DNA from 3 places in the Actinomadura formosensis genome. Region 3 is predicted to be linked to each of the others. Evidence: riboswitches for the same ligand, from Rfam matches in the RefSeq annotation. Region 3 holds a riboswitch; each other region holds the start of a gene.
The links. A riboswitch is a leader RNA that binds a small molecule or an ion and turns the genes downstream of it on or off. The one in region 3 is predicted to bind thiamine pyrophosphate.

Region 1: it holds a riboswitch for thiamine pyrophosphate, as region 3 does, so the genes downstream of both, thiO (glycine oxidase ThiO) here and thiC (phosphomethylpyrimidine synthase ThiC) in region 3, are expected to answer to the same signal.
Region 2: it holds a riboswitch for thiamine pyrophosphate, as region 3 does, so the genes downstream of both, ACQP1N_RS00380 (purine-cytosine permease family protein) here and thiC (phosphomethylpyrimidine synthase ThiC) in region 3, are expected to answer to the same signal.

Annotation. Positions count from the first base shown of each region.
Region 1 covers NZ_CP192011.1:2,683,965-2,693,359, reverse strand. The annotation lists gene ACQP1N_RS12750 (serine/threonine-protein kinase) at 1-386, shown strand, start outside; gene ACQP1N_RS12745 (hypothetical protein) at 395-562, opposite strand; gene thiE (thiamine phosphate synthase) at 627-1,295, opposite strand; gene ACQP1N_RS12735 (Rv2175c family DNA-binding protein) at 1,427-1,801, opposite strand; gene ACQP1N_RS12730 (NAD(P)/FAD-dependent oxidoreductase) at 1,880-3,097, opposite strand; TPP riboswitch at 3,192-3,304, shown strand; gene thiO (glycine oxidase ThiO) at 3,294-4,421, shown strand; gene thiS (sulfur carrier protein ThiS) at 4,418-4,618, shown strand; gene ACQP1N_RS12715 (thiazole synthase) at 4,707-5,426, shown strand; gene ACQP1N_RS12710 (DMT family transporter) at 5,574-6,536, shown strand; gene pknB (Stk1 family PASTA domain-containing Ser/Thr kinase) at 6,573-8,492, shown strand; gene ACQP1N_RS12700 (deoxyribonuclease IV) at 8,513-9,361, shown strand.
Region 2 covers NZ_CP192011.1:73,020-82,414, forward strand. The annotation lists gene ACQP1N_RS00350 (hypothetical protein) at 1-493, opposite strand, end outside; gene ACQP1N_RS00355 (heavy-metal-associated domain-containing protein) at 564-770, opposite strand; gene ACQP1N_RS00360 (Fpg/Nei family DNA glycosylase) at 965-1,828, shown strand; gene ACQP1N_RS00365 (hypothetical protein) at 1,931-2,794, shown strand; gene ACQP1N_RS00370 (SSI family serine proteinase inhibitor) at 2,918-3,337, opposite strand; gene ACQP1N_RS00375 (rhodanese-like domain-containing protein) at 3,430-3,762, shown strand; TPP riboswitch at 3,817-3,933, shown strand; gene ACQP1N_RS00380 (purine-cytosine permease family protein) at 3,928-5,277, shown strand; gene ACQP1N_RS00385 (sensor histidine kinase) at 5,354-7,354, shown strand; gene ACQP1N_RS00390 (ATP-binding protein) at 7,724-8,269, shown strand; gene ACQP1N_RS00395 (arginine deiminase) at 8,750-9,395, opposite strand, start outside.
Region 3 covers NZ_CP192011.1:3,531,994-3,541,388, reverse strand. The annotation lists gene ACQP1N_RS16660 (PLP-dependent aminotransferase family protein) at 1-1,211, shown strand, start outside; gene ACQP1N_RS16655 (sugar phosphate nucleotidyltransferase) at 1,234-3,732, opposite strand; gene ACQP1N_RS16650 (CDP-alcohol phosphatidyltransferase family protein) at 3,729-4,379, opposite strand; gene ACQP1N_RS16645 (NUDIX hydrolase) at 4,511-5,032, shown strand; gene tsaA (tRNA (N6-threonylcarbamoyladenosine(37)-N6)-methyltransferase TrmO) at 5,067-5,489, opposite strand; TPP riboswitch at 5,579-5,692, shown strand; gene thiC (phosphomethylpyrimidine synthase ThiC) at 5,688-7,460, shown strand; gene ACQP1N_RS16630 (TetR/AcrR family transcriptional regulator) at 7,623-8,201, shown strand; gene ACQP1N_RS16625 (metallophosphoesterase family protein) at 8,203-9,039, opposite strand; gene ACQP1N_RS16620 (DUF1772 domain-containing protein) at 9,078-9,395, opposite strand, start outside.

The DNA of each region.
Region 1 (9,395 bases), 850 kb from region 3:
CCGCCTACATGGCGCCCGAGCAGATCGAGGAGGAGCCGGTCGGGCCGGCCGCCGACGTCTTCGCCTGGGGCGCCGCGATGGTGTACGCCGCGACCGGGCGGCCACCGTTCGGGACCGGGCCGAGCGCGGCCGTCATGCGGCGGGTGACGTCCCGCAGGCCCGACCTCGGCGACATGCAGGGCCCGCTGCGCGACCTCGCGGCCCGCTGCCTGGACAAGAATCCCGCCGCGCGGCCGACCGCGCCGCAGCTCGTCCGGGCCCTGCGGGACGGCCACGGCCCGGCGCCGAAGCCGCGCCCGACCGCGATCCCGCGCTACCGGTGGCGGATGATGGTCGCGCTGGGCGTGGTCGTCGTCGCCGGCTTCGCGCTCGGCATGCTGTTCTGACCGGCGGCTCACCAGTGCGGCGGGCGGTCCTCCAGCAGCCGGGAGTCGTCGTCACCGCCGTCACCGCCGCGCCACTCGCCCCAGCCGATGTCGGTGTCGTCGGACGTCTGGTCGGGCAGGATCTCCAGGTCGTCGTCCAGGTCGACGAGCCGGTCGTCGTCGGGTCCCTCGCTCATGATCCCCATTGTCGGTGATCGGTCCGGGTGCCCGCACCGTGATCCAGGTCAAACCCCGACAAGGTCAGGTGGCGAGCCGGCGCGCGAACTCCGCCGCCGCGGCGCCCGGATCGTCCGCCTCGGTGATCGCCCGGACCACCACCACCCGGCTCGCGCCCGCCGCCCGGACCTCGTCGAGGTTGCCGAGGTCGATGCCGCCGATCGCGAACCACGGCCGCGCGACACGCTGCGCCGCCAGGTACTCCAGCAGCTTCGGGCCCGGCGCCGGACGTCCGGGCTTGGTCGGGGTGGGCCAGACGGGGCCCGCGCAGAAGTAGTCGGCGCCCGGCTCCACGGCCGCCGCCGACGCCTGCTCGCCCGAGTGCGTGGACCGGCCGATCAGCATGTCGCCGCCGACGATCTCGCGGGCGGCGGGCACCGGCAGGTCGTCCTGGCCGAGGTGCAGCACGTCCGCGCCGACGGCGTGCGCCACGTCGGCCCGGTCGTTGACCGCCAGCAGCGCGCCGTGCCGCTCGCACGCCGCCCGGAAGATCTCCAGGTAGGCCATCTCCTGCCGGGCCTCCAGGCCCTTCTGGCGGAGCTGGACGATGTCGACGCCGTTGCCGAGGACGGCGTCGAGGAACTCCGGCAGATCTCCTTGCCGTTCCCGCGCGCCGGTGCACAGGTAGAGGCGGGCCCGGCTGAGCCGGGCGCGCAGCGCGACGGCGCGTTCGGAGGGCAGGTGCCTGGACACGGCCGGGGCACGTCCTTTCAGATCAGATCGCCGCACGGGTGGTCACGGGGTCACGCGGCGGGAGTGGTCCCGTCCCGGGTGACCCCGTGATCGTGCCATGTGCTGCTTCGTCCGCTGGTACCGGGTGGTCTCTAGAAAGCGAGGGCCTGGGCGCGGCGGCGCACCTCGGTCCCGCGGTTCTCGGCGAGCGCTTCCACGGGCGTCCCCGGCAGCGTGTCGTCGGCGGTGAACAGCCAGCGGATCGTCTCCACCTCGTCGAATCCGGCGTCCGACAGGAGCGTCAGCGTACCGGGCAGCCCCTTGACGACCTGCCCGTCCTTGATGAAGGCCGCGGGCACCATCGGCTCGCCGCTGCGCCGCACCGCGAGGATCCGGTGCTCGTGAATGAGCTGCTTGATCCGGTTGGGCTTGATCCCGAGCCGTTCGGCCGTCTCCTTCAGGGTGAGCCATTCGCCGGCGAGGGCGTCGGTCCGGGGGTCGAGTGCGCTGTCAACGGTTGCGTGCATCTGCGTCACGCCCCCTTGCTACCACGCCTTCGAAAGCCTCAAACCCCCTGAACAGCCGTTACCTTCCGGCACCGCCCGCTACTGGCGAACGGCCTGCCGGACGGGGACGTCCGGGTCGGCGATCGCCTCGGGGTCCACCGGGGTCCCGGCCGCGATCACCCGCCTCGCCTGCACCAGGTCACGGGGCCGGTCGACGGTGAGGATCGCGTCGAGCCGGTCACCGGTCAGCCACACGGCCGCCCACTTGCGCTCCGCCGGGTCGCCGCGGTGGACGAGCCGCTCGGACGCGGCGTGGCTGCCCGCGTACTGCACCATGCGCCCGAACTGCTCGGACCAGAAGTAGGGGGCCGCGTCGTAGGAGGCGTCCTGGCCGAGGAGCGACGCGGCGGCGACCTCGGGGGCGTTGAGAGCGGTGTCCCAGTGCTCGACCAGGAGCCGCCGCCCGTACCGCGCCGACCACCACGCGGCGCAGTCGCCGACCGCGACGACGTCCGGGCGGAGGGCGCCGGGGTCCTCCTCGCCCTGGTAGACGCGGAACGAGCCGTCGGTGACCACGCCGCGCTCGGTCGGCAGGCCCGAGCCGTCCAGCCAGGACACGGCCGGGCGGACACCGATGCCGACCACGACCTCGTCGGCCTCGATCCGGCCGCCGCCGGCCAGGGCGAGGCCGTCGTCGCGCACCTCCGCGACCTTCACGCCGGTGCGCAGTTCGACGCCCGCCTCGGCGTACCAGGGGGCGGTGAGCGCGCCGACCTCGGGGCCGATCGCGCCCGAGAGCGGGGTGTCGGCCGCCTCCACGACGGTGACCGCGCAGCCCTTCCCGGCGGCGGTGGTGGCGACCTCGGCGCCGATCCAGCCCGCCCCGACGATCACGACCCGGGCGCCCTCGGTGAGCCGGGCGCGCAGCTCGCGGGCCTCGTCGATGGTCCGCAGGACGTGCTGCCGCCCCTCCCCCGGCAGCGTGATCGGAGTCGCCCCCGTCGCGATGACCAGCCCGTCGAACGGCAGGTCGCCCGCCGTGGACGCGAGTACGCCGCCGCGTCCCGGCTCGTCCAGGCGCAGGCCGGTCGCGCGTTCGCCGAGCAGCAGGTCGCAGCGCAGCGCGGCCCAGTCCGCGTCGACCGTCGTGTCGTCGGACTCGCCCTTGAGGACGGCCTTCGACAGCGGCGGCCGGTCGTAAGGCCGGTGCCGCTCCGCCGACACGAGCGTCAGCGCCCCCTCGTACCCCTTGCTCCGCAGGGCTTCCACGGCGCGCACGCCGGCCAGCCCGCCTCCCACGACGATGACCCTCTGCATGACGGCCACCCTATTCGGCCGCGTTTTTCGGGTGGACACCTGTCCAGGCACCGGTGCGCTTTACCGAGGTCGTAAGGTGGGGACCGGATAAAACCACACAGAGCGCGGGAGTCCGGTGCGACCGGGCTGAGAGGGCGGCTGAACGGGCCGCCGACCGCCGGACCTGATCCGGATCATGCCGGCGAAGGGAGCGCACATGGAGATCGTCATCGTTGGCGCCGGGGTCATCGGCCTCGCCACCGCCTGGCGGGCCGCCGCCGGGGGCGCCGCCGTCACCCTGGTCGACCCCTCCCCCATGAGCGGCGCCTCATCGGTCGCGGCGGGCATGCTCGCCCCGGTCGGCGAGCTGACCTACGGCGAGGAGCCGCTGCTGCGGCTCGGTCTCGCGTCCCGCGACCGCTACGGCGCGTTCGTCGCCGAACTGGAGGAGCTGACCGGCCTGGACACCGGCTACCGCACCGACGGGCTCGTCCAGGTCGCGTTCGACGCCGACGACCTGAGGTACCTGGACGACCTGCGCCGCTTCCAGGAGAGCCTCGGCCTGCCCGCCGAGGCGCTGACCGGCAGGGAGTGCCGCAGGGCCGAGCCGATGCTCGCACCCGGCGTGCGCGGCGGGCTGCTCGCCCCGCGGGACGGCTCGATCGACCCGCGCCGGCTCGGCACGGCGCTGCTGGCGGCGGCCGAGCGGTTCGGGGCCCGGCTCGTGCGGCGGCGGGCCGCGCGGATCGTCGTCGACGGCGGCGCGGCGACCGGGGTCGGGCTGGACGACGGGACGGTCATCCGCGCCGACCGGGTGCTGCTCGCGGCCGGACCGTGGTCGGCCGACCTGGAGGGCCTGCCGCCCGGGACGGTACCGCCCGTCCGCCCGGTGAAGGGCCAGGTGATCCGGCTCCGCACCCGGGTCCCGTTCCTGCGGCGCACCGTCCGGGGCCTGGTGAAGGGTTCCCCGGTCTACCTGGTGCCGCGTGCGGACGGCGAGGTCGTCATCGGCGCCACCCAGGAGGAGCTGGGGTTCGACACGCGTGTCACCGCCGGCGGGCTGTGGGAGCTGCTGCGGGACGCACGCGAGCTGGTGCCGGGCGTCACCGAGCTGGAATTCGTCGAGGTCACCGCGGGGCTGCGTCCCGGCTCCCCGGACAACGCGCCGGTCATGGGCCCGACCGCGCTGCCCGGCCTCATCGCCGGGACCGGGCATTTCCGCAACGGCATCCTGCTCACCCCGCTGAGCGCCGACATCCTGTCGGCGATGCTGCTGGACGGTCCCGTCCCCGAGATCGCCGGGCCGTTCTCCCCCGACCGTTTCTCCGCCGAGGTGCAGGCATGAAGGTGATCGTCAACGGTGAGCCGCGCGAGCTGCCGGAGGGCGCGAGCGTGGCCGACGCGGTCGCGTCCGTCACCTCGGCCGGGACCGGTGTGGCGGCCGCACTGAACGACGAGGTCGTCCGGCGGTCGGCGTGGTCGGCGACGACGCTGCGCGACGACGACCGCCTTGAGGTGCTGACCGCCGTCCAGGGCGGCTGAGGTCGGTCCCCGTAAGGACACCGCACAGGGAGGCTGAAACGTGGACAAGCTGGTCATCGCCGGGGAGGAACTGGACTCACGGCTGATCATGGGGACCGGCGGCGCGCCCAGCATGCACGTGCTGCGGGAGGCGCTCACCGCGTCGGGCACGGAACTGACCACGGTCGCGATGCGGCGGGTGGACCCGTCCGCACGCGGCTCGGTGCTGGACGTCCTGGCCGAGTGCGGCATCCGGGTGCTGCCGAACACGGCGGGCTGCTTCACCGCCGGGGAGGCCGTCCTCACCGCCAAGCTCGCCCGTGAAGCGCTCGGCACGAACTGGGTCAAGCTGGAGGTCATCGCGGACGAGCACACGCTGCTGCCCGACCCGATCGAGCTGGTCGAGGCCGCCGAGCAGCTCGTCGCCGACGGCTTCGTCGTCCTGCCGTACACCAGCGACGACCCCGTGCTGGCGCATCGCCTGGAGCGGATCGGGTGCGCGGCGGTGATGCCGCTCGGGTCCCCGATCGGGTCGGGTCTCGGCATCCGCAACCCGCACAACATCGAGCTGATCGTCGAGCGGGCGAACGTCCCGGTGATCCTGGACGCCGGGCTCGGCACCGCGTCCGACGCCGCCCTCGCCATGGAGCTGGGCTGCGACGCCGTGCTGCTCGCGACCGCCGTCACCCGCGCCCGGCATCCGGCGCGGATGGCCGCGGCGATGCGGCACGCGGTGGAGGGCGGACGGCTCGCCCGGCTGGCCGGACGCATCCCGATGCGCCGCTACGCGCAGGCGTCCTCCCCGTTCGAGGGGCTCGCCACTTCGTAGAATCACTAAAGCGTTCCCTGTAGAAATATTCGCTGGACCTGAAATCTGCGCGTTACCAGACTGGGTCTGCCGCACCCCGCGGACATGCCGCAACCCGGCGTCTCACTTCGGTGTTCGTGGAAACGACCCCGATCTAAGGTGCGTGACATGCAGCAGATGAACACGGATCGCGTCGACAAGCGCGCGGTCGCCGCCGCCACCGTCTCGGTGGTGCTCTGGGCGTCCGCCTTCGTCTCGATCCGCAGCGCCGGCGCCGAGTACGGGCCCGGTGCCCTCGCCCTCGGCCGCCTCCTGTCCGGGACGCTCGTGCTGGGCGTCCTGTGGCTCGTCCGGCGGGAGGGCCTGCCGCCGCGCGGGGCCTGGCCCGGCATCGTCACCGCGGGCGTGCTGTGGTTCGGCGCCTACATGGTCGCGCTGAACTGGGGCGAGCAGCTCGTGGACGCCGGCACCGCCGCCCTCGTCGTCAATATCGGGCCCCTGCTCATCGCGCTGCTCGGCGGCTGGCTGCTGAAGGAGGGCGTCTCGTCCCGGCTGGTGATCGGCTTGGCCGTGTCGTTCACCGGCGCCGCCGTCGTCGGGCTGTCGATGTCCGGCGAGGGCCGCGCGTCCGTCGGCGGGGTGCTGCTCTGCGTGGTCGCCGCCGTGACGTACGCGGCGGGCGTGGTGAGCCAGAAGCCCGCGCTGCGGCACGCCTCCGCGCTGCAGTTCACCACGTTCGCGTGCGCGATCGGCGCGCTCGTCTGCCTGCCGTTCTCCGGGCAGCTCATCGCGCAGGCCGCCGACGCCCCGGCCGGCGCCACTCTCAACATGCTCTACCTGGGCGTCTTCCCGACCGCGCTCGCGTTCACCACCTGGGGCTACGCGCTGGCCCGGACGTCCGCCGGGAAGATGGGCGCCACCACCTACGCCGTCCCCGCGCTCGTCGTGGCGATGTCGTGGCTGTTCCTCGGCGAGGTCCCGGGCCTGGTCACCCTCGCCGGCGGCCTGCTCTGCCTGGCCGGGGTGGCCGTGTCCCGCGGCGCCGGCCGCCGCGGTCGGCCGGCCGCTCCCGAACCGGGCGCCCGGGAGGAGTCTCCCTCCGGCCTCATCGAGGCTCATACTCTCGGTTGATGAGATCCGCGGGGGTTCACCCGTAAACTCGCACCGATGGACACGACGGTCGCAGATCCACTCGTCGGGCGGGTGCTCGACGGGCGCTACCGCATTGAGTCCCGCATCGCACGCGGCGGCATGGCCACGGTCTACCTCGCGCGGGACCTCCGCCTCGACCGCACCGTCGCGATCAAGGTGATGCACGCCGGGCTCGCCTCCGACGAGGACTTCGTGGCCCGCTTCATCGGCGAGGCCAAGGCCGCGGCGGCGCTGTCCCACCCGAACGTCGTCGCGGTCTACGACCAGCGCACCGACGGCGAGCACGTCTTCCTGGTGATGGAGTACGTCGCGGGCCGCACGCTCCGCGACACGCTGACCTCGCTCGGACGGCTCGGCCCGCGCGCCGCGCTGGAGATCGTGCAGCCGGTGCTGGCCGCGCTCGGCGCCGCGCACCGCGCCGGTCTCGTGCACCGCGACGTCAAGCCGGAGAACGTCCTGATCACCGAGGACGGCCAGGTCAAGGTCGCCGACTTCGGTCTCGCCCGCGCCGAGACCGCGAGCAAGATGACCAAGACCGGCATGATCATCGGGACGGTCGGGTACCTCGCCCCCGAGCAGGTGCTGTCGGGCAACGCCGACGTCCGTTCCGACGTGTACGCGGCCGGGATCATGCTGTTCGAGCTGCTCACCGGGCATCTCCCCCACCGGGGTGACACGCCGCTCGCCGTCGCCTACAAGCACGTGAACGAGACCGTCCCGCCGCCGTCCGGCGTCGTCCCCGGGCTGCCACCGCGGGTGGACGCCCTCGTCACCGACGCGACGAGCCACGACCCGGCCCGCCGTCCGCAGGACGCGAACCAGTACCTCGCCGAGGTCGCCGAGGTGGCCGGCGGCCTCCCCCGCGACCTCGACCGGCGCATCGAGGAGGCGTCCCGCAACGCCACGAGCGTGCTGGAGGCACCGGTCCACGAGCGCACCGCCGTCCTGGACGCGCACACGACGCCGCCGGAGCACGTCCCGCCGCAGACCAGGACCGACCGCGCGATCGGAGCGCTGACCGGCCGTTACGTCATGGTCGCCATCGGCGCGGTCGCGGCGCTCATCCTGGGGTGGGCGGTCTGGTACCAGACGTCCGGCCAGTACGAGCACGTCCCGTCCTCGATCATCGGGATGAAGGTCTCCGACGCCCGCGATCTGCTGGAGTCCAAGGGGCTGGACGTGCGGACCGCGAAGGCGGTCTACGACGACCGCGTCCACCGGGGCGGTGTCGTCAAGTCCGACCCGCCCGCGGGCGCCCGCGTCGCCAAGGGCCAGACGGTCACGCTGACCCCGTCCAAGGGCATCACTCCCCGCGAGGTGCCGGACGTCGAGGGCAAGACCCTGGAGGAGGCCAGGCAGACCCTCAAGGACAGGGGCTTCTCCGTCGGCCGGACGAGCACGAGCCCTTCGCAGACCGTCGCCAAGGACAGGGTCATCGGCACCGACCCGGACGCCGGCGAGAGGCAGTCCCCCGACGAGCCCGTCGACATCGTCGTCTCCGGCGGCATGTCGATGCCCGGCCTGGTCGGCCAGAACGGCGACGCCGCAGCCAACCGGCTGCGTTCCATGGGGCTGAACGTCACCGTCCAGAAGAAGCGGGTGGACGGCAAGGAGCCGAACACCGTGGTCAGCCAGGACCCGGCCGAGGGAACCGGCGTCTCCCGCGGCGACGACGTCACCATCGTCGTCAACAAGCGCGACTGCATCGTGGACGCGGGCCCGTTCCAGTTCGGCTGCGACGACGGCGGCGACGACCAGAACGTCCCGGTGCCCGACATGACCGGCCGCAGCGTGCAAGAAGCCAGGAAGGCCCTGAAGGAGTCCGGCTTCAAGGTCAACGTGACGGGTTTCGGCGGCGACATCGTGCGCTTCCAGTCTCCGTCCAGCGGCGAGCTCCCGCGCGGCTCCACCGTCACCATCGTCCGGGGGCCGTGACCCGTTAGGCTGAATCGGCCATGACCTCACCGCACAGCCCCGTCGGGGCGCATGTCCCCGTGGCCGGCGGCCTCGCCACCGGCGGCCTGAAATACGCCGCCGAGATCGGCGCCGAGGCGGTCCAGGTGTTCGTCGCCAACCCGCGCGGCTGGGCGCTTCCCGAAGGCCGCCCCGCCGAGGACGCGAAACTCCGCGAACACGGCATCCCCGTCTACGTGCACGCCCCCTACCTGGTCAACTTCGGCTCCCCCACCCCCGAGACCCTCGCGAAGTCCATCGCGACCGTCCGGCACTCCCTCGCCCGTGGCCGCGCCATCGGCGCCCGCGGTGTCGTCGTCCACACCGGCTCCGCGGTCAGCCAGACCTACGACGAGGCCATGACGCAGATCCACGAGCACGTTCTCCCCCTCCTCGACGAGATCCCCGAGGACGGTCCCGACCTCCTCCTGGAGCCCATGGCGGGCCAAGGCAACATGCTCTGCGGCAGGGTCCAGGAGCTGGGCCCCTTCTTCGAGCGCCTGGAGCACCACCCGAAGCTGGGCGTCTGCCTCGACACCTGCCACGCCTTCGCCGCCGGCCACGACCTGGCCGCCCCCGGCGGCGTCAAGAACACCATCGACGCCCTGGTCGCCACCGTAGGCGAGGGCCGCCTGAAACTGATCCACGCCAACGATTCCAAGGATCCCTGCGCGTCCGCGAGAGACCGCCACGAGAACATCGGCGCCGGCCACATAGGCGAACAGCCCTTCGCCGACCTCTTCCACCACCCCGCCACCGCAGGCGTCCCCTTCATCATCGAAACCCCCGGCCGGGCCCCCGCCCCCCACGCCAACGACATAAAAACCCTGAAACGCCTCCGCACCCCCTAAAACGCCCACCAAAACCCATCCGATACGACGCGGC
Region 2 (9,395 bases), 3.5 Mb from region 3:
GGGGCGCGCCGTCCGGCTGGACGTCGGTGAAGAACCGGTACACGCCGGGCTCCGGCAGTTCCACCGGGACGGTCCAGACACCGCCCCCGATCTCGGTCGGGTGCAGGTGCTGGAACCCCGACAGGTCGCGCTGCGCGATGATCAGGTGGACGCGCTTGCCGTGCAGGAGCTTGAACCCGGTGACGGGCTTGCCGTCCGGCCCGTTGATGGTGAACCGGAAGTCGGTCTTCTCGCCGGGGGCCACGGTCGTGCTGCGCGGGGTCAGCGTGTAGCCGTCCTCGGACACCTGGAGACCGCCCGGGGCGTGCGGCGCCGCGGCGGCGCCCCCGCCGCTCCCGTGCCCGCCGGACCCGTGCCCGCCGCCGTCGCCCTCGTGCGACGCCATCTCCGCGGTGCCGCCGACGGGTCCCGCGGCCTTGCCGATCCCGGCGGCGCCGCCGAAGACGACGGCGAGACCGAGGGCGTACGCCCCCACCTTGGTCGCGCTGTTCATGCCGATCCACTCCACTCGTCTCCACCGGACGCACCCCGCTCGCTCGCTGGAACGGCGGGGCGCGCGCCGGTCATGCCTTCAGTTCGTATCCGGCCTCCTCGACGGCGGCCTTGACCCGGGCGTCGTCGAGGGGCGTCTCGCTGGTGACGGTGACCGCGCCGGTCGCGAGGTCGACCTCGACGCCGGTCACGCCGGCGATCTGCTCGACCTCCTCGGTGACCGAGCTCACGCAGTGACCGCAGGTCATGCCGGTGACGGTGTAGGTGGCGGTGCTCATCGGCGTCTCCTTCGCGATATTACCCCTGGGGGGTATCTGACGTTCCTCATGCTGCCATAACCGTGCCGCTGTCACAACCCCAGGGGGGTATGGGTTATTTCGAGATTCGGGTCACACGTTATCCCCAGGGTTTTCCACAGGTGCCCGCACCCCTGTGGACGACTTTCCGAGGACGGTTCGCCGATACTGAGGTCATGCCTGAGCTACCAGAGGTGGAGGCGCTCGCGGAGTTCCTGCGGGAGCGGGCGGTCGGCCATGCCGTCGCCCGCGTCGATGTTCTCGCCGTCTCCGCGCTGAAGACCTACGACCCGCCGGTGACCGCGCTCGGCGGGCTGACCGTCACCGGCGCGGCCCGGCACGGCAAGTTCCTCGACCTGGACGTCGACGGGCTGCACCTTGTGATCCACCTCGCCCGCGCCGGCTGGCTGCGCTGGCGGGACGAGATCCCGGCCAAACCCGTCCGGCCCGGAGGCAGGAACCCGCTGGCCCTGCGCGTCCACCTGGACGACGGCTCGGGCTTCGATCTCACGGAGGCCGGCACGAAGAAGGGCCTCGCGGTCTATGTCGTCCGCGACCCGTCGGACGTGCCGGGCGTCGCGTCCCTCGGCCCCGACCCGCTGGACGACGCCTTCACCGCCGCCGCGCTGGGCGGGATCGTCGCGGGCAGGCGCACGCAGATCAAGGGCCTGTTGCGCGACCAGAAGGTGATCGCCGGCATCGGCAACGCCTACTCGGACGAGGTCCTGCACGCGGCCGGGATGTCCCCCTTCAAGATCGCCGCATCGCTGACCGAGGAGGACGTCGCCGTCCTGCACGAGGCGATCGTCACCACCCTCCGGGACGCCGTGGAACGCTCGCGCGGCCTCGAAGCGCAGGACCTCAAGGGCGAGAAGAAGACCGGCCTGCGGGTGCACGGCCGAGCAGGCCAGAAATGCCCGGTCTGCGGCGACACCGTGCGCGAGGTGTCGTTCGCCGATTCGGCGTTGCAGTACTGCCCCACCTGCCAGACGGGCGGCAAGCCGCTCGCCGACCGCCGGATGTCCCGCCTGCTCAGGTGAGATCGGCCGGTGCGGATCCGCCGGTGAGCCGGAGACACCGGGCGAATGCGGCGTATCGTGTCGCGAGACATCAGCGATGATCGCCGTGCTCAGGAGCCGTCCATGGGATACCCCCCGCCCCCACCCGCCGGACCCGGTGGCCCTGGTTACGGTCCCCCGCGGCATCCGGGCTACGGCCCGCCCCCGCCCGCCGCCGTGCCCGCTCCGCCGTACGCGCCCGGACCCCCGCAGCCCGGCTACGGATACCCGCCGCGGCAGGGCGGCTACCCGCCCCAGCAGGCCGGTTACCCGCCGCAGCAGGCCGGTTATGCGCCGCCTCAGCAGGGTGGATATCCGCCGCAGCGGCAGGTGCCCCCGCAGGGCGCCCCGGATCTCTACGGTTCGCCGATCCTCGTCTACGACCAGCCCGCGCAGTTCTTCTCGACCGAGGCCAACTACACGATCTGGAGCCCGCAGGGGCAGCCCGCGGCGTACGTCCGGGAAGAGGGCGTGAGCGGCGCGAAGAAGGCGCTGCGGGTCATCAACCAGGCGAGCCAGACCAAGGCCGAGCGCAGGCTGTCGATCTTCCGTCCCGACGGCATGCCGTACTTCCTCTTCTACAAGCCGTACGGGTTCATGGGCACGCCCCGGATGCAGGTGCTCACCCCGCAGGGCGGCCTCATCGGGCACCTGCGCAAGCGGGCGATGCGCGGCTGGGAGATCCTCACCGCGCAGGAGCAGCAGATCGGCTACTACGAACTGCTGAGCGGCCGGGTCACCGACTGGCGGCAGCAGGAGATCGCCCGCATCCAGCGCGGCTTCGACGGGGTGGGCGAACTGCTGTCGCAGGTGTTCACCGGGGCCGACCGGTACGTCCTGCAGATGTACGTCCAGCCGCCGGAACCGATGCGCACTCTCATCCTGGCCTGCCCCCTGGCCTTCGACACCGCCGTCTCCCAGAACCGCAGCATCGGCGGCTGGATCTGACCGCATCCGGTGGCGGCACCGCCGGGACGTCCCCGCAGGAAACGATCAGGCCCCGGCGGGACGCCGGGGCCTGAGGGGTCGTGGGAACCGAGCCGGAACGGGGATGGCTCGTTCAGCCGGAGGTCAGCGGACCTTCGGGACGTCCCCGAAGAGCGGGGCGACCTGGCTCCAGCGGTGGAGCTGGCAGCCGTTCTTGCGGGTGAACTCGGTGTCGATCTCCTTGCCTTGCCAGGTGCCCTTCACCGTGGCGATCTCGGGACCGCCGTAGATCTGGGTGCACATCTGGCCCTTTGGGACGGGCTTGAAGGGTTCCTTGGCTTTGCTCAGGGCCGCGCATGCGTCGGCGGCTTTCGGATGGGTACCGCCAGGAGGGTCGCAGGTCAGTTTCCAGGTCTTGGCGGGGGCCTCCGGGGAGGCCCTGAGGGTGATGGTCAGCGAATCCGCCGGGGTGCCGGAGGGCTGCACGGACGTGGTGCCCGAAGGCCGGTCGGCGGGGTTTCCGTTGGCCTGTTCGTCGCCGCAGGCAGCCAGTGAGAGGAGCATGGCCAGCCCGGGCGCTGCGAATAGGAGCGTCCGATACCGCATGCGTGATTCGACGCAGGGGGGCTTCGCGCGGTTCCATGGGGGGTGTGATGATTTTCGGGGAAGACGTACCGGCCGTGGGTGCGGCCGACGTCCCGCCGGACGGCTATCTGCTGGACGTCCGGGAACAGGACGAATGGGATGCGGGCCACGCGCCCGAGGCGGTCCACATCCCCATGGGGCAGCTGGGCGACCGCGCCGGGGAGATACCGCGTGACCAGGAGGTCTTCGTGATCTGCCGGTCCGGTCAGCGGTCCGCGCAGGTGACGGTGGCGCTCAACCAGGCGGGCTGGCTGGTCAGGAACGTCGACGGCGGGATGAAGAGCTGGGCGGAGGCCGGACGGCCGATGGAGTGCGCCGGCGGCGGCCCGCCGTACGTTGCCTGATCTACTCCGTATGCCCCCTTTTAGGGGTTGACGGGCGGTTGTACGATCGGGGCGACCGATAACCGCGGGAGCTCGGGCCAGAGCCGGGCTGAGAGGGCGGCCTGCAAGGCGTCGCCGACCGCATGAACCTGTCCGGGTAATGCCGGCGTAGGGAGTGTGTGTCCCGTGACGTCCGACGTTGAAAAGCGCCCTAGCGACGAGCGGCCGAACAACGAGGTCCCCTTCACCCTCGATGAGCCCGCCCCCAGGGTCCTCGGGTTCTGGGACCAGAGTGCGTTCTGGGCCAACCTCGGTGTCAGTCTTCTGGCCTTCTCCGGTGCCTACACCGTCCTCGCGCCGGACGCCGATGGCCGGCCGACCATCTCCATCATGGCGGGCATCGTCGCGATGACCGTTGGAACGATCCTCGGCGGGCTGATGCTCGGCCTCGCCGCCGTCCCCGGCGCCCGCACCGGCCAGCCCGCGATGGTGCTGCTGCGCGGGTTGTTCGGCGCCCGGCTGTCGTACGCGCCGACGATCCTGAACATCGCGCAGCTGGTCGGCTGGGGGACGTTCGAGCTGATCGTGATCGCGGACGCGGCGCGCGAGCTGTGGGACGGCGTGCCGCGCTGGGCCTACGTGATCGCCGCCGGCGCGATCACGACCGTGCTGACGATCTGGCCGCTCGGCTCGGTGCGGCTGCTGCGCCGCTACGTGACGGTCGCCGTGGCGATCGCGCTCGTCTACTTCTACGTGGAACTCGTCCGGCAGCCGCTGCCCGACCTCACGCGGGGGTCGTGGGGCGGTTTCTGGGTCGGTGCGGACGCGGCGCTCGCGGTGTCGATCTCCTGGGTGCCGGTCGCCGCCGACTACACCCGGCATTCACGGACGGAACGGGCGGCGTTCGGTGCCGCGTCCGTCGGCTACTCGATCACCCAGATCATCGCCTACGTCCTCGGCCTGCTGGCGCTGGCGCTGGTCGCGGGCGACACCACCAGGATCTTCGACCCGTTCCTCGGCGCGACGCTCGGCGTGGTGTTCTTCGCGGTGTTCGTGCTGCGGGAGGCGGACCAGTCGTTCGCCGACACCTACTCCACCGCCGTGTCGATCCAGAACCTCTTCCCGCGCGCCGACCGCCGGGTGCTGAGCGTGGCGCTCGGCGTGGGCATCACCGTCCTCGCGCTCGTGCTGGACATCGGTGACTACGCGGGCTTCCTGCTGCTGATCGGGTCGGTGTTCGTGCCGATGCTGGGCGTCCTCGCCGCCGACTTCTTCCTCGGCCGCCGCCGCGCGCGGGAGGGCTGGGACGTCTCCCGGCGGGCGCCGTCCCGCTGGGGCATGATCGCCGCCTGGACGGCCGGGTTCGTCGTCTACCAGCTGATCAACCCGGGCACGGTGCGCCACTGGGCGGACTTCTGGCGGGACGTCCGGGACGCGCTGCACTTCGGCCCGCAGGACTGGATGAGCGCCTCGCTGCTGTCGTTCCTGGTCGCGGGGATCGCCGCGCTGCTCATCGGACGGATTACCAGGCGGTAGCCTTACCGAAAGGTAAGGTTCACGTGGCAATTTTCGATGCAAGTTACCCGGCGCCGTGCCGGTATCCGGTGGCACGATGACAGACGTGTATCAGCACGTCCATGATCCGATCGCGCGCGCCGTCATCGAGAGCGCCGCCGACGCGATCGTGGCCGTGGACCGGCGGCACCGCGTCACCGTCTGGAATCCGGCCGCCGAGCGCATGTTCGGCTGGACCGCCGAGGAGGTGATCGGCCACGTCCCCCCGATCGTCCCGGACGAGCTGAGGGCCGAGCACAACGCCGTCCAGGAACGGCTCCTCACCCGGCGCGCCGGCGACGGCGGGCAGATCTCGATCGCGACCCGCCGCTCCCACCGGGACGGCCGGCTCATCGACGTCCGCATCGACACGAGCCTGCTGAAGGACCCGGATGGGACGCTGCTCGGCTGGGTGGGCGTGTACCACCCGGTCGAGGAGGGCGAGATCGCCCAGCACCACATGACCGAGCGGGCCCGGCTCGTCCGGCGGCTGAACGACATCATCACCGACCTGAACGCCGAACTGGACCTCGCGGCCGTCCTCGACCGGATCACCGCCGCGCTGATCGAGCTGACCGGCGCGGACGCGGCCGGGTTCGTCCGGATCGAGGGCGAGCGCCTGCGGCTGGTCAGCCTGTCCGGACTGCCGGAGCGGATGCGCGGGACGTCCGCCGACCTGCGGTCGAGCCTGGTCGGGGAGCTGCTGCGGTCGGGCAAGACGGTCAAGCTCGCCACGGGCCGGCAGCGCCTCGGCGACCTGATCTGGTCGGAGCTGCCCGGCCTGCACACGATCGCGCTCGGCCTGTCCTACCTGCAGGGCCGGCCGTACGGTGCGCTGTACGCGCTCTTCTCCGGGGGCAAGGCCGGGCACACCGAGCTCGAACTGCTCGAACTGCTCGCCGGGCACGCCGGTGTCGCGGTCGGCAACGCCGTCGCGTACGCGGAGGTCGTCCGGCAGCGGGCGCACGAGCGCGCGGTGATCGACTCCAGCGCCGACGGCATCGCCGTGCTCGACCACGACCTCGTCGTCCGGCAGTGGAACCCGGCCGCGCACGCCCTCACCGGCATCCCGCCGGAGAACGCGATCGGCCGCCCGCTGCCGTTCGACATCCCGGTGCTCGGTGAGATGCTCACGTTCCGGCTGGAGTCGGGGAGGTGGCTGAACGTGCTCGCCGCCGAGATCGAGGAGACCGGCGAGCTGGTGGTGGACTTCCGCGACGTCTCCGCGGCCAAGGCGCTCGAAGAGGCCAAGGACCTGTTCCTCGCCACGACCAGCCACGAGCTGCGCACCCCCATCACGGTCGTGCAGGGTTTCGCGTCCACGCTGGTCAACCGGTGGGACGAGATGGCCGACGACGACCGGCGCGCCGCCGTCGCCACCATCGCCGAACGGGCCCAGTCCCTCGCCCGGCTCGTCGAGCACCTTCTGCTGGGCTCGCGCGCGGGCGCCGACGAGCTGCCCGTGACGATCGAGTCGTTCGATCTGCGGCGGGTTCTGGAAGGTGTCGTCGCCGGTTTCCGCTCCCTCTCCCCGCTGCACCGCGTCGAGCTGGAGATCGCGCCCGGCCTGCCGTCCTGCCGGGGGGACGCGATGGCGACCGACATCATCCTCGGGCAACTGCTGGAGAACGCGTTCAAGTACTCCCCGGACGGCGGAACGGTCAGCGTCAGCGCCCATTGCGCAGGCTCCGACATCGTCGTGTCGGTGGTGGACGAGGGGATCGGCATCCCGCTCGGCGACCATGAACGGATCTTCGAGCGGTTCGTCCAGGGCGACTCCGGGGACCGCCGGCGCTTCGGCGGCATCGGGCTCGGCCTGTACATCGTCAAACGGCTGACGGAGGCCCAGGGCGGGACAATTTCGGCGCATCCGGCCGGACGTGAGACATATCACACCAAATCTCGCAAAGCTTCTATAGACGGTGAAGTGTCGGAAATGGAACGGGCCACTGGCCGTCCGAACACTCTCCTGGAGGCGCCGCCCGGCCGCGGACCCGCAGGTGGGGCGCGTGCGGGCGAGGGAACTCGGATGCGGCTCGTGCTGCGCCGTGCCGACTGATCGCGGCGGTCACCCACCGTACGGACACTCCCTCCGGCGTGACTCGGTGCCACCCATGTGACCTGGGCGTTCAGTGATCTCGATGGGCGGCGACCTCGGCTTATGCGAGAAAGTGCGGTGACCCCGGCGTGTGACGGACGAAACGCGTGCGTGAGGAGTAAGTCCGCCGTTGGCTGGATAGATCCTTTGATGGTGGCCATTGGTGCCGAGATTCCGTTCGGGGGTGATCACCGTGACCGGACGGCCGGTGACTCGTTGTGCAGGTGGTGAACTGAATCGTTCGGGTTTCCGGGCATGGCCATCAGGGCATTTCGGTCGTACCGGAAGGGTGACGACGGGACTCGTCCGAGTAAGCGGAACCATGGGGAGGTGAGGGCGTCGAGCGTCGTACTGCTGCCACACGCACCGTCCAGCGTCGCGGTCGCCCGTAAGCGCCTCAGCTCGGAGCTGGTCGACTCGGGGGTCTACGAATCCGTCGTGAACGACGCGAGCGTCATCATCAGCGAGCTCATCAGCAACGCCCTCCGCCATGCCCGGCCGCTGCCGTCCGGCCAGGTCAAGGTCTGCTGGCTGCGCCGCGGCGACCTCCTCGAACTGGAGGTCAGCGACGGCGGCGCCATGACCGAGCCGCGCCGCGGCCCGGGCACGCTGTCCTCACTGGGCGGCCGCGGGCTCGGCATCGTCGAGACCCTGTCCGAAGGCTGGGGAGTGCGCCACGAAGACGACTCCACCACGGTCTGGGCCGTCCTGCGCGCCCCCAGGTCAGCGGGCGAGCACGGCAGGGCCGCCCCCACCGGGATGCACGCCGTCGTCCCCGACTTGGCCGACTTCCCTGACCTCCTGGACGAGCCGGACGAAGATCTGTGCAACGGAACCAGGAATGGAACCGCCTCAAGTAGGGCATATCCGGCATAAGAGGACCCCGCCTGGAAGGATCCCCGCCCAACCTGTAAGGTCCTCACAAGCTCGGGCGATGTCGTGCCCCCGTCGACACCGCCCGAGCTCTTTTTTTATTGCTTTGCTCTCGGCGTCAGGCGCTGGCGCGCCTTCCTTCAACGAGCAAAGCGGCGATCGCTGGCATCGCTCCGGCTCGCCTAGCGGCTCGCTGCGCGATCAGGTTCTCGCTTCGCTTGAACCTGCCTTCGGACGCGATCGCAACGCGGCGGGTTGTTGCGGGGCTGGGGTTAGAGACAGCGTGCCTTTCGGTTGTCGCGTGGCTTGGGGGCGGCGGCTGGGGTGGGTGCGCGTGTTTCTCGTCGCGCCGCCGTCGCCTTGGAAACCGGCGCGTTGGCTCGATCGCCGGCGCCGTACTGCTGTTCCTCATTGTGATCGGTGCGTTCGCCGCGTCCGGTATCGCGTTCATCAAGATGACCGGCGTGGGGTGGGCTGGGTGGGTTAGATGGCGTCGCGGAGTAGGGGGCAGGACATACAGCGGGGGCCGCCTCGGCCGGAGCCCAGTTCGCTGCCGCTGATGCGGATCACCTCGATGCCGGACGCCTCCAGTTGCGCGTTCGTTTCGATGTTGCGTTCGTAGGCGACGCAGAGGCGGGGGGCCACGGCGAGGGTGTTGTTGCCGTCGTCCCATTGCTCGCGCTCGGCGGTCACCGGGTCCAGGCCCGTGTCGATCACCTTGAGGCGGTCGAGGCGCATCGCCGCGGCGGCGGCTTCAAGGAACGGGCGGGGCTCGGAGACGCGCAGGTCACCGTTGGTGAGCGTGACCGTGTGGGCCATCAGGGAGTGCGCCACCGGCGGGTACATGACGACGGTGTCCACATCGACCATGGTGCAGACGGTGTCCAGGTGCATGGTCGCCCGTTCCTGGGCGATCGGGACGGCGAGGACGGTGTGCGCCAGCCCGGCGTTGATGGCCTGGCGGGCCAGGCGCTCCACGCCCGCGGGAGTGGTGCGCTCGCCGGTGCCCACCGCGATCACGCCCGGGGCCAGAAGGAGGATGTCCCCGCCCTCGACGTGCTCCAGGGACGGCGAGTACACCGGCTCCACGCCCGCGAAGCGCGGGTGGTGCGCGTAGATGAGACCGGTC
Region 3 (9,395 bases):
GCCGCGTGTACCGGGAGCTGGCCGGGCGCGGCCTCGTGGTCGGCGAGGTCGGGCGCGGCACGTTCGTCCGCGCGGCCGAGCGCCCCGCCGTCCCGGCGCTGGCGGAGCCGGCCGGTGCGCCCGTCGACCTTGAGCTGAGCTATCCCCTGGTGCCCGAACAGGGCACGCTGCCGGCCGCCGGGATGGAGCGGCTGCTGCGCCCGGACGTCCTCGCCGCCGCGCTCGGCCCCACCGGCGTCGCGGGCACCCCCGCCGCCCGCGAGGCCGCGGCGGCGCTGCTGGCCACGCCCGGCCTGGCCCCCGAGCCGTCCCGGATCCTGTTCGCCGGCAACGGCCGGCAGGCGCTCGCGGGCGCCGTGGCCGCGCTCGTCCCGCCGGGCGGCCGGCTCGCCGTCGAGGCACTGACCTATCCGGTGATCAAGGGCATCGCGGCGCGGCTCGGCGTCACGCTCGTCCCGATCCCGGCCGACGAGCACGGGCTGCGCCCCGACGCCCTCGCCGCCGCGCACCGCGCCGCCCCGCTCGGCGCCCTCTACGTCCAGCCGACGCTGCACAACCCGCTGGGGACGACGATGCCGGAGCGGCGCCGCGCGGAACTCGCCGCCGCCCTGGAGCGGCTCGGCCTCCACGCGATCGAGGACCGCGTCTGGGCGTTCCTGCGCGCGGACGGGCCGGAACCGCTGGCGGCCCTGGCCGGGCGGCGCACCGTGCTGGTCGACAGCCTGTCCAAGCGGCTCGCGCCCGGCCTGACCCTCGGGTTCGCCGTCCCGCCCGCGCCGCTGGCCGGGCGGGTGGCCGCCGCGCTGCGGTCGGGCGCGTGGGGCCCCTCGCGCTTCGCGCTGGAGGCGGCGACCGGGTGGATGGCCGACGGCACGGTCGAGGCGGTGACGCGCGCCAAACGCGCGGACGCCGCCGCCCGGCGGCGGATCGTCGCCGAACGTCTCGCGGGCGCCGCCGTCCGGTCCGGCCCGTGCTCCTACTTCTGCTGGTGGGACCTGCCGCCGCGGTGGCGGGCGGAGACGTTCGTGGCGGCGGCCGCGCGGCGCGGGATCGCCGTCACGCCCGCCGCCGCGTTCGTCGCCGGGACGGGCGCCGCCCCCCGCGCGGTCCGCATCGGCCTCGCCTCACCGCCGCGGGACACCCTGGCGCACGCGCTGGACGTCCTCGCCGAGATCGCCGCGGGCGGCCCCGACGACTTCCCCGTCGACTGACCCGGCGCCGCGCCGCGGGCGTTCAGGTGCCCGCGCGCTCGACGACGGCGGCCCATTCCTCCAGCAGCGCCTGGGCGGCGTCCGCGTCCGGCCCCTCGGCCCACAGGTGCGTGACCGCCTCGGCCGGGTCGGGCAGGACGAGGGTCCAGCGTCCGTCGTCCTCGACCACGCGGACGCCGTCGGTGGTGTCGATCGTGCGCACCCCGGCGGCCTCGACGACGTGCCGCATGACGCTGCCCTTGGCCGCCCAGGGCGTCGGGACGGAACGGCGCAGCAGATGCGCCGCGGGGATGCGGCGGTCGATCTGCGACAGCGTCAGCCGCGTCCGCGCCACGAGCCCGACGAGCCGGACGAACGCCGCGATCCCGTCCACGGTGCCGCTGAACTCGGGCATCAGGAAGCCGCCCCGGCCGTCCCCCGCGAAGATCACGCTGGGCTGCGCGGCGGCCTTGGTCAGGACGTCCTGGGAGGTGGAGGTCCACTCGACCTGCACGCCGTGGAACCGGCACACCTGCTCGGCGACCCGCGTCGTCGTCACCGGCAGCGCCACCTTGCCGCCGCGCCGCTCCGCCGCGACCAGGTCGAGCATCACCAGCAGGGCCCGCTCGTCGCCGACCAGCTCGCCGTTCTCGTCGACCAGGGAGATCCGCTCCCCCACCGGATCGAACCGGACGCCGAACGCGGCCCGCGCCGACGAGACGAGGACGCCGAGCCGCTCCAGGTCGCGCATCCGCTCGGCGAGCGTCTCGGTCGGGTTGGCCTCGTCCAGCCCGGCGTTGCGGGTGAGGACCTCCACGCCGACCTTGCCGAGCAGGTTCGGCAGGACGAGCGAGGCGACGCCGCCCGCACAGTCCAGGACGATCTTCAGCTCGGCCTCGCGGACGCCCCGCATGTCGACGCGGCGCAGCAGGTCGCGGGTGTAGCTCTCCACGACGCGCGGCGGGTAGGTCAGCTCGGCGATCTCGCCGGGGAACGCGCGCCGGTACTCCTGGCGGCCGAAGACGCGCTCCAGCTTGCGCTGCGCCGCCAGCGACAGGTCGGCGCCGCCCGGGTCGAGGAACAGGATGTCGACGCCCTGGGGGTCGCCGAGCGTGGTGCGGATGTAGATGCCGCCGGCGGCGTCCTCCCGCCCGGTCTCGAACCGGGTGACGGTCAGCGGTGTCGCCTCCAGGTCGTTGACGTTGATCGCGCTGGCGGTCAGGGCGCTGTTCACCGCGCGTTTGAGGGTGCGGGCGGCGCGGGAGACGTCGCGTCCGGTGACGACCGTCGAGCCCTTCTTCAGCGTCGTCGCGTAGGCGCTGGCGAGCCGGACCGCCAGCTCCGGCGTGATCTCCACGTTGACGAGCCCGGACACGCCGCGCGGCCCGAACAGGTTGCGCTGCCCGCGCGACTCCCAGATGACGCTGGTGTTGACGACCGCGCCGGCCTCGATCGTCTTGAACGGGTAGACCTTCACCCCGCTGGAGACGTACGCCTCCGCCTCGATGACGCACTCGTCCCCGATGACCGCGCCCTCCTCGACGCGGGCGCCCGCCATGATGTCGGTGTTCTTGCCGATGACGCAGCCGCGCAGGTTCGTGGACGGCGCGACGAACACGTTGTCGTGGACGATGGCCCGGTGCAGGAAAGCGCCTTCCTTCACCACGACGTTGCTGCCCAGGACGGTGAACTCGCGCAGTTCGACGCCCGCCTCGACCTTCGCGTAGTCGCCGATGTAGAGGGGGCCCTTGAGGACGGCCTCGGCGTCCACTTCGGCGCCTTCGGCGACCCACACGCCCGGGGACATCTCGAACCCGCCCAGGTCGATGCCGACCTGACCGGACAGCATGTCCGCCTGGGCCTTGAGGTAGCTCTCGTGGGTGCCGACGTCCTCCCAGTAGCAGTCGGCCACGTACCCGAACAGGCGGGCGCCTTCGGAAAGCAGCTTGGGGAACACATCACCGGACCAGTCGACCGGCTCGCCCTCGGCGACGTGTTCGAGGACCTCCGGTTCCATCACGTAGATGCCGGTGTTGACGGTGTCGGAGAAGACCTGGCCCCAGGTGGGCTTCTCCAGGAACCGCTGCACGCGGCCCTCGTCGTCCACGATGATGATGCCGAACTCCAGCGGGTTGGGGACCCGCTTGAGCCCGATGGTGACGAGCGCGTCGTTCTCCTTGTGGAACCGCACCATGTCGGTGAGGTCGATGTCGGTGAGCGCGTCCCCGGAGATGACGAGGAACCGCTCGTCGCGCAGCGCCTCCTCGGCGTTCTTGACGCTGCCGGCCGTACCGAGCGGGATCTCCTCCGTCGCGTAGCTGAGCGACATGCCGAGTTCCTCGCCGTCGCCGAAGTAGTTGCGGATCAGCGCGGCCAGGAACTGGACGGTGACGACCGTCTCGGTGAACCCGTGCTTCTTCAGCAGCCGGAGCACATGCTCCATGATCGGCCGGTTGACCAGCGGCAGCAGCGGCTTGGGCTGGTTGGCGGTCATCGGACGCAGCCGCGTCCCCTCGCCACCCGCCATCACGACGGCCTTCATCGGGGGGTCTCAGCTCCCTTCTGGTCGCCGGCCGGCGGTTCCGCGCGCGGGACGCCCCGGCCGTCCGGCTCTCGTGCCGGCCCCGCCCCCGGTACCGGCTCGGGGGCCGGGGACGAGCCGCGGCCGGCCAGCACCAGTTGCCGCGTCTGCGTCCAGTAGAGGACGGCCGCCCACCAGTACAGGCCCGTTCCCCAGATGGCGAAGGACCATCCGATGACCTTCGCCACCGTCGCCGCACCGCCGTCATGGTCGCCCAGCAGCAGCAGCGGGAAGGCGTACAGCAGGCACATGGTGCCCGCCTTCCCGATGAAATGGACGGGAAGCGTGCTGGCGTACCCCAGCCTCCGGATGATCGGCGCTATCGGCAGGATCGCGAACTCGCGGGCGACCAGCAGCAGCACCAACCACAGCGGGATGACGTCACGGATGGTGAGCCCGACGAGCGTGGCCAGGATGTAGAGGCGGTCGGCGGCCGGGTCGAGCACCACGCCGAGCCTGCTGGTCTGGTTCAGCGCCCGCGCCAGCTTCCCGTCCAGCCAGTCGGACAGGCCGGCGAACACCAGCACGCCGAGCGCCCACCAGTCCGCCTCCACCAGAATGAGCCAAAGGAACAGCGGGACACCCACGAGCCGTGCCATGCTGAGCATGTTGGGCACCGTGAAGATCCGGTCCTGCGGGGCCTCCTGCACTGTGCTCACCGACGCGTTCGCCTCCCCCAGCTCCCCCTAGATCCTGACCCTACCGGTAAGGGTTCGAAAGACCCCGATAGCGTCCGTCCATGCGTTGGACGGTGCACGGGGAGAGGTCGGTCTACGACAGCCCCTGGATGAGCGTGAGGCTGGCCGATGTCGAACTGCCGGACGGACGCCGGTTCGACCACCACCTCCTGCGGGTGCGGCCCGCCGCGGGCGTCGCGGCGGTCGACGGGGACGGCCGGGTCCTGCTGATCTGGCGGCACCGGTTCATCACCGGCCAATGGGGTTGGGAGATTCCCGGCGGACGGGTCGAACCGGGCGAAGATCCCGCCGAGGCGGCCGCGCGGGAGCTGATCGAGGAGACCGGATACCGCGCCGGGACGCTGCGGCACCTGCTCGACGTACGGCCCTCACCGGGTGTTCACGATGGCATCCATCACATCTACCGGGCGGACGGCGCCGAGCGCGTCGGCGAGCCGGCCGACGTGGAGGCCGAGCGGATCGAGTGGGTGCCGCTGGCATCGGTCCCCGCGCTCGCGGCGCGCGGGGAGATCGGCTCGGCGTCCACCCTGGCGGGTCTGCTCTACCTTGCCGCGGTGGGCTGACGGCGCCCGCGGGCGCGGGCGCGGCCGCCCGGCGTCACGTGCCCGGCTCGCGGGCGAGGATCGGCTTCACGTCCAGGACGGGGGTGCCGTCCAGGGCCTCCAGGTCGCGGACGCGGACGCGGTGGCCGGTGACCTGCAGGACCTCGACCGGGTGCAGGCCGATCGGGTTCGGGCGGTCCGGGGACCGGGTCGCGAACACGCCGCGCAGCGGAGCCCGCGCGTCGTCGCGCGGGTGGACGCGCAGGACGTCGCGGGCCGACCGGTGCAGCCAGGTCAGCACGAAGATCCGGTCGCCCGCGCGCAGGCCCTCCAGCGCCGGGAGGACGTCCGGCTCGAAGACCAGCCACGCCTCGGGGGCGCCCTCCGTTCCCTGCTTGGGCGCGGACGCCCGGTCGGTCAGCGGCGAGGAGACATACCCCACCGGGGTCAGCGTGAACTCTTGGTGAAGGTCGGACATGAGGTGATCCTCTCAGGCCGTCGCGCGGGCGCGTTCTATCCCATGATCGGCGGTTGCGGCAACCGGGGTGTGCCGGGTTAGCGTCGGGCACGACAGATCGCGGGGGCCCGGCGAACCGGGCTGAGATAGCGGCTGGGACGGCCGCTGACCGCATGAACCTGACCGGGTAATGCCGGCGTAGGGAGAGATCGAGTCGTCATGACAGAACGTGTGGTTCCAGCCGCCCGCAAGACCTACCTTCAGGGTTCGCGCCCGGACATCCGGGTTCCGATGCGGGAGGTGCCGCTGACCAACGGGGACGTCGTCGTCCTGTACGACACGTCGGGGCCGTATACCGATCCGGAGCAGGACACCGACGTCCGCAGGGGGCTGCCCGCGCTGCGGGAGGCGTGGATCGCCGAGCGCGGCGACACGGCCCCGTACGACGGGCGGGCCGTGCGGCCCGAGGACGACGGGCGGCGGCCGTCACCCGCCCGGACCGCTCCTGCGGGGGGTGCGCAGGGCGGCACCTCGCAGGGGGCCCGCGAGCATTTCCCGCCGCGCCGGCCCCGGCGGGCGACCGGGGGCGCGGTGACACAGCGCGCCTACGCGGCGCGCGGGGAGATCACGCCGGAGATGGAGTTCGCCGCGCTGCGGGAGGGCGTGCCGCCGGAGTTCGTCCGCGACGAGCTGGCGGCGGGGCGGGCGGTGCTGCCCGCGAACGTCAACCACCCGGAGATCGAGCCGATGGTCATCGGCCGGAACTTCCTCGTCAAGGTGAACGCCAACATCGGCAACTCGGCGGTGGCGTCGTCGATCGAGGACGAGGTCGAGAAGATGACGTGGGCGACCCGGTGGGGCGCCGACACGATCATGGACCTGTCGACCGGCAGGGACATCCACACGACACGGGAGTGGATCCTGCGGAACTCGCCGGTGCCGGTCGGGACCGTCCCGCTGTATCAGGCGGTGGAGAAGGTCGGCGGTGATCCGGCGGAGCTGACCTACGAGGTCTTCCGCGACACGGTGATCGAGCAGGCCGAGCAGGGCGTGGACTACATGACCGTGCACGCCGGCGTCCTGCTGCCGTACGTGCCGCTGACGGCGCGGCGCAAGACCGGGATCGTGTCGCGGGGCGGGTCGATCATGGCCGCGTGGTGCCTGGCGCACCACAAGGAGAACTTTCTCTACACCCGTTTCCGGGAGCTGTGCGAGATCTTCGCCGCCTACGACATCACCTGGTCGCTCGGGGACGGCCTGCGCCCCGGCTCGATCGCGGACGCCAACGACGAGGCGCAGTTCGCCGAGCTGCGCACGCAGGGCGAGCTGACGAGGATCGCGGCCGAGTACGGCAACCAGGTGATGAACGAGGGGCCGGGCCACGTCCCGATGCACAAGATCAAGGAGAACGTCGACCTGCAGCAGGAGTGGTGCGACGGGGCGCCGTTCTACACGCTCGGGCCGCTGACGACCGACATCGCGCCCGGCTACGACCACATCACCTCGGCGATCGGCGCCGCGATGATCGGCTGGTACGGGACCGCGATGCTCTGCTACGTCACGCCGAAGGAGCATCTCGGGCTGCCGGACCGCGACGACGTCAAGGCCGGCGTGATCGCCTACAAGATCGCCGCGCATGCCGCCGATCTGGCGAAGGGGCATCCGGGGGCGCAGGCGTGGGACGACGCGCTGTCGGACGCGCGGTTCGACTTCCGGTGGGAGGACCAGTTCAACCTGTCCCTCGACCCGGACACGGCCCGCGCGTTCCATGACGCGACGCTGCCGGCGGCGCCGGCGAAGACCGCGCACTTCTGCTCGATGTGCGGCCCGCACTTCTGCTCGATGAAGATCACCCGGGACGTCCGGCGGTACGCCGACGAGCGCGGGCTGGCCGCCGGCGAGGCACTCACCGCCGGGATGCGGGAGAAGGCCGAGGAGTTCAAGGCCGCGGGCGGGCAGGTCTACCTGCCGCTTTCCCCGTCCGGCTCCTGACGGCCGCGCGGGTCCGCCGCGGTGGCGTCCGCGGCGGACCCGCGCATCCCGGCGCGGGCCGGGGCTGTCGGCGCGGATAGTATCGAGGGACCGTTCCAAAGCCGCGGATTCCCTTGTACCGCCGCAGACCCCAGCCCCGCCGGGAAAGGACCGACGACCCACGTGACCAGCGACGACACGCCGAAGGCCCCCGCCCGTGCGGTGCGCGCCGACGTGCGCCGCAATCGCGCGCGGCTGCTCGCCGCGGCCCGCGAGACGTTCCAGCGCGACGGGGCCGATGCGTCCCTGGAGGGCGTCGCCCGGCTCGCCGGCGTCGGCATCGGGACGCTCTACCGCCACTTCCCGACCCGCCAGCACCTCCTGGAGGCGCTGCTCGCGGACGTCTACGCCGAGCTCGCCGCGGCGGCCCGCGACCTGCTGCTCTCCCCCGCCCCCGGCGAGGCGCTGATGACGTGGCTGCGGGCGTTCATCTCACAGGTGACGGTGTTCCGCGGCATGGCGGCCTCGGCGGTGGTGTCGCTGCGCGACGAGCGGCCCGAGCCGTCCCGCCGGGCGATGTGCGAGGCGGGCGAGGCGCTGTTCGCCCGCGCGCAGCGGTCCGGGGACGCGCCCGCGGACGCGGCGTTCACCGACGTCCTGTGGCTGACCGGCGCGATCGCGGCGGTCACCGAGCGGGAACCGGAGGCCGCGGGCCGGCTGCTGTCGCTCGCCGCCACCGGAATGGTGCCGGGCAGGCGGTAGGTCAGCCCGTCTCCGGGACGGGCAGGACACGGCGCGGCCCGCGCGGCGCCCCTCCCCGTTTGCGCCATTCGCGGGGATAGCCGACCGACACCTCGATGTGCGGGACGCCGCCGGTCCAGATCGTCCGGGGAATGTGCAGGTGCCCGTAGACGACCGACGCCGCCCCGAACCGGTCGTGCCAGTCGGCGGTGCGCTCGGTGCCGCACCACTGCGCGAACTCCGGGTACCACAGGACGCGGGTGGGCTCGCGGACGAGCGGCCAGTGGTTGACGAGCACGGTCCGCGTCCCCGGCTCCAGGGCGGCCAGCCGCGCCTCGGTGTAGGTGACGCGGGCATCGCACCAGGCGTCCCGTGAAGGGTGCGGGTCCGGGTGAAGATAGACCTCGTCGGTGCACACGACGCCCGCCTCGTGCGCGACCGCCAGGGCCTCTTCCTTGGTGGACGTCCCCTCGGGCCGGAACGTGTAGTCGTACAGGACGAACAGGGGCGCGATCGTCACGGGGCCGCCGTCGCCCTCCCACACCGGATACGGGTCCTCCGGGGTCAGGACGCCCGCGGCGCGGCACATGTCGACGAGCCCGCGGTAGCGGGCCTCGCCGCGCAGCCGCACCGGGTCGTCCTTCACGGTCCACAGCTCGTGGTTGCCCGGCGTCCAGATCACGGTCGCGAACCGCTCGCGCAGCGTGCGGAGCGCCCACTCCACGTCGGAGAACCGCTCGGCTACGTCGCCGGCGACGATCAGCCAGTCGCCGCCGGCGGCCGGTCGCAGCCCCTCGACGAACGCGCGGTTCTCCGGGAAGCCCACGTGCAGATCGCTGATTGCGTAGACACCGCCCATCCCGTGATCGTAAGCCCCGTCCCCGCGGCGGCGGCCGGTCAGGTGTCGGCGCCCCAGAGGTAGAGGCCGAGGCTCATCGCGAGGAGGCTCGCCCAGGAGGCGAGGGCGCGGACGGTGTTCCAGGCCGTCCAGCGGCCCGCGTAGTCCGACCAGATCCGTGCCGCCTCGGCCGGGTCACCCGGAACCGTGACGCGGTCCAGGCTCTCGTTCATCGGGATGTTCACCGCGAAGCTCGGGAGGAGCGCGCCGGCGAGGTACACCGCGGCGGCGGCGAAGAAGAGGGCGGCCGCGGGCTTGCGGCCGAGGGACAGCAGCAGTGCTCCCGCCGTGATCGCCAGCACCGGCACCAGCAGGAA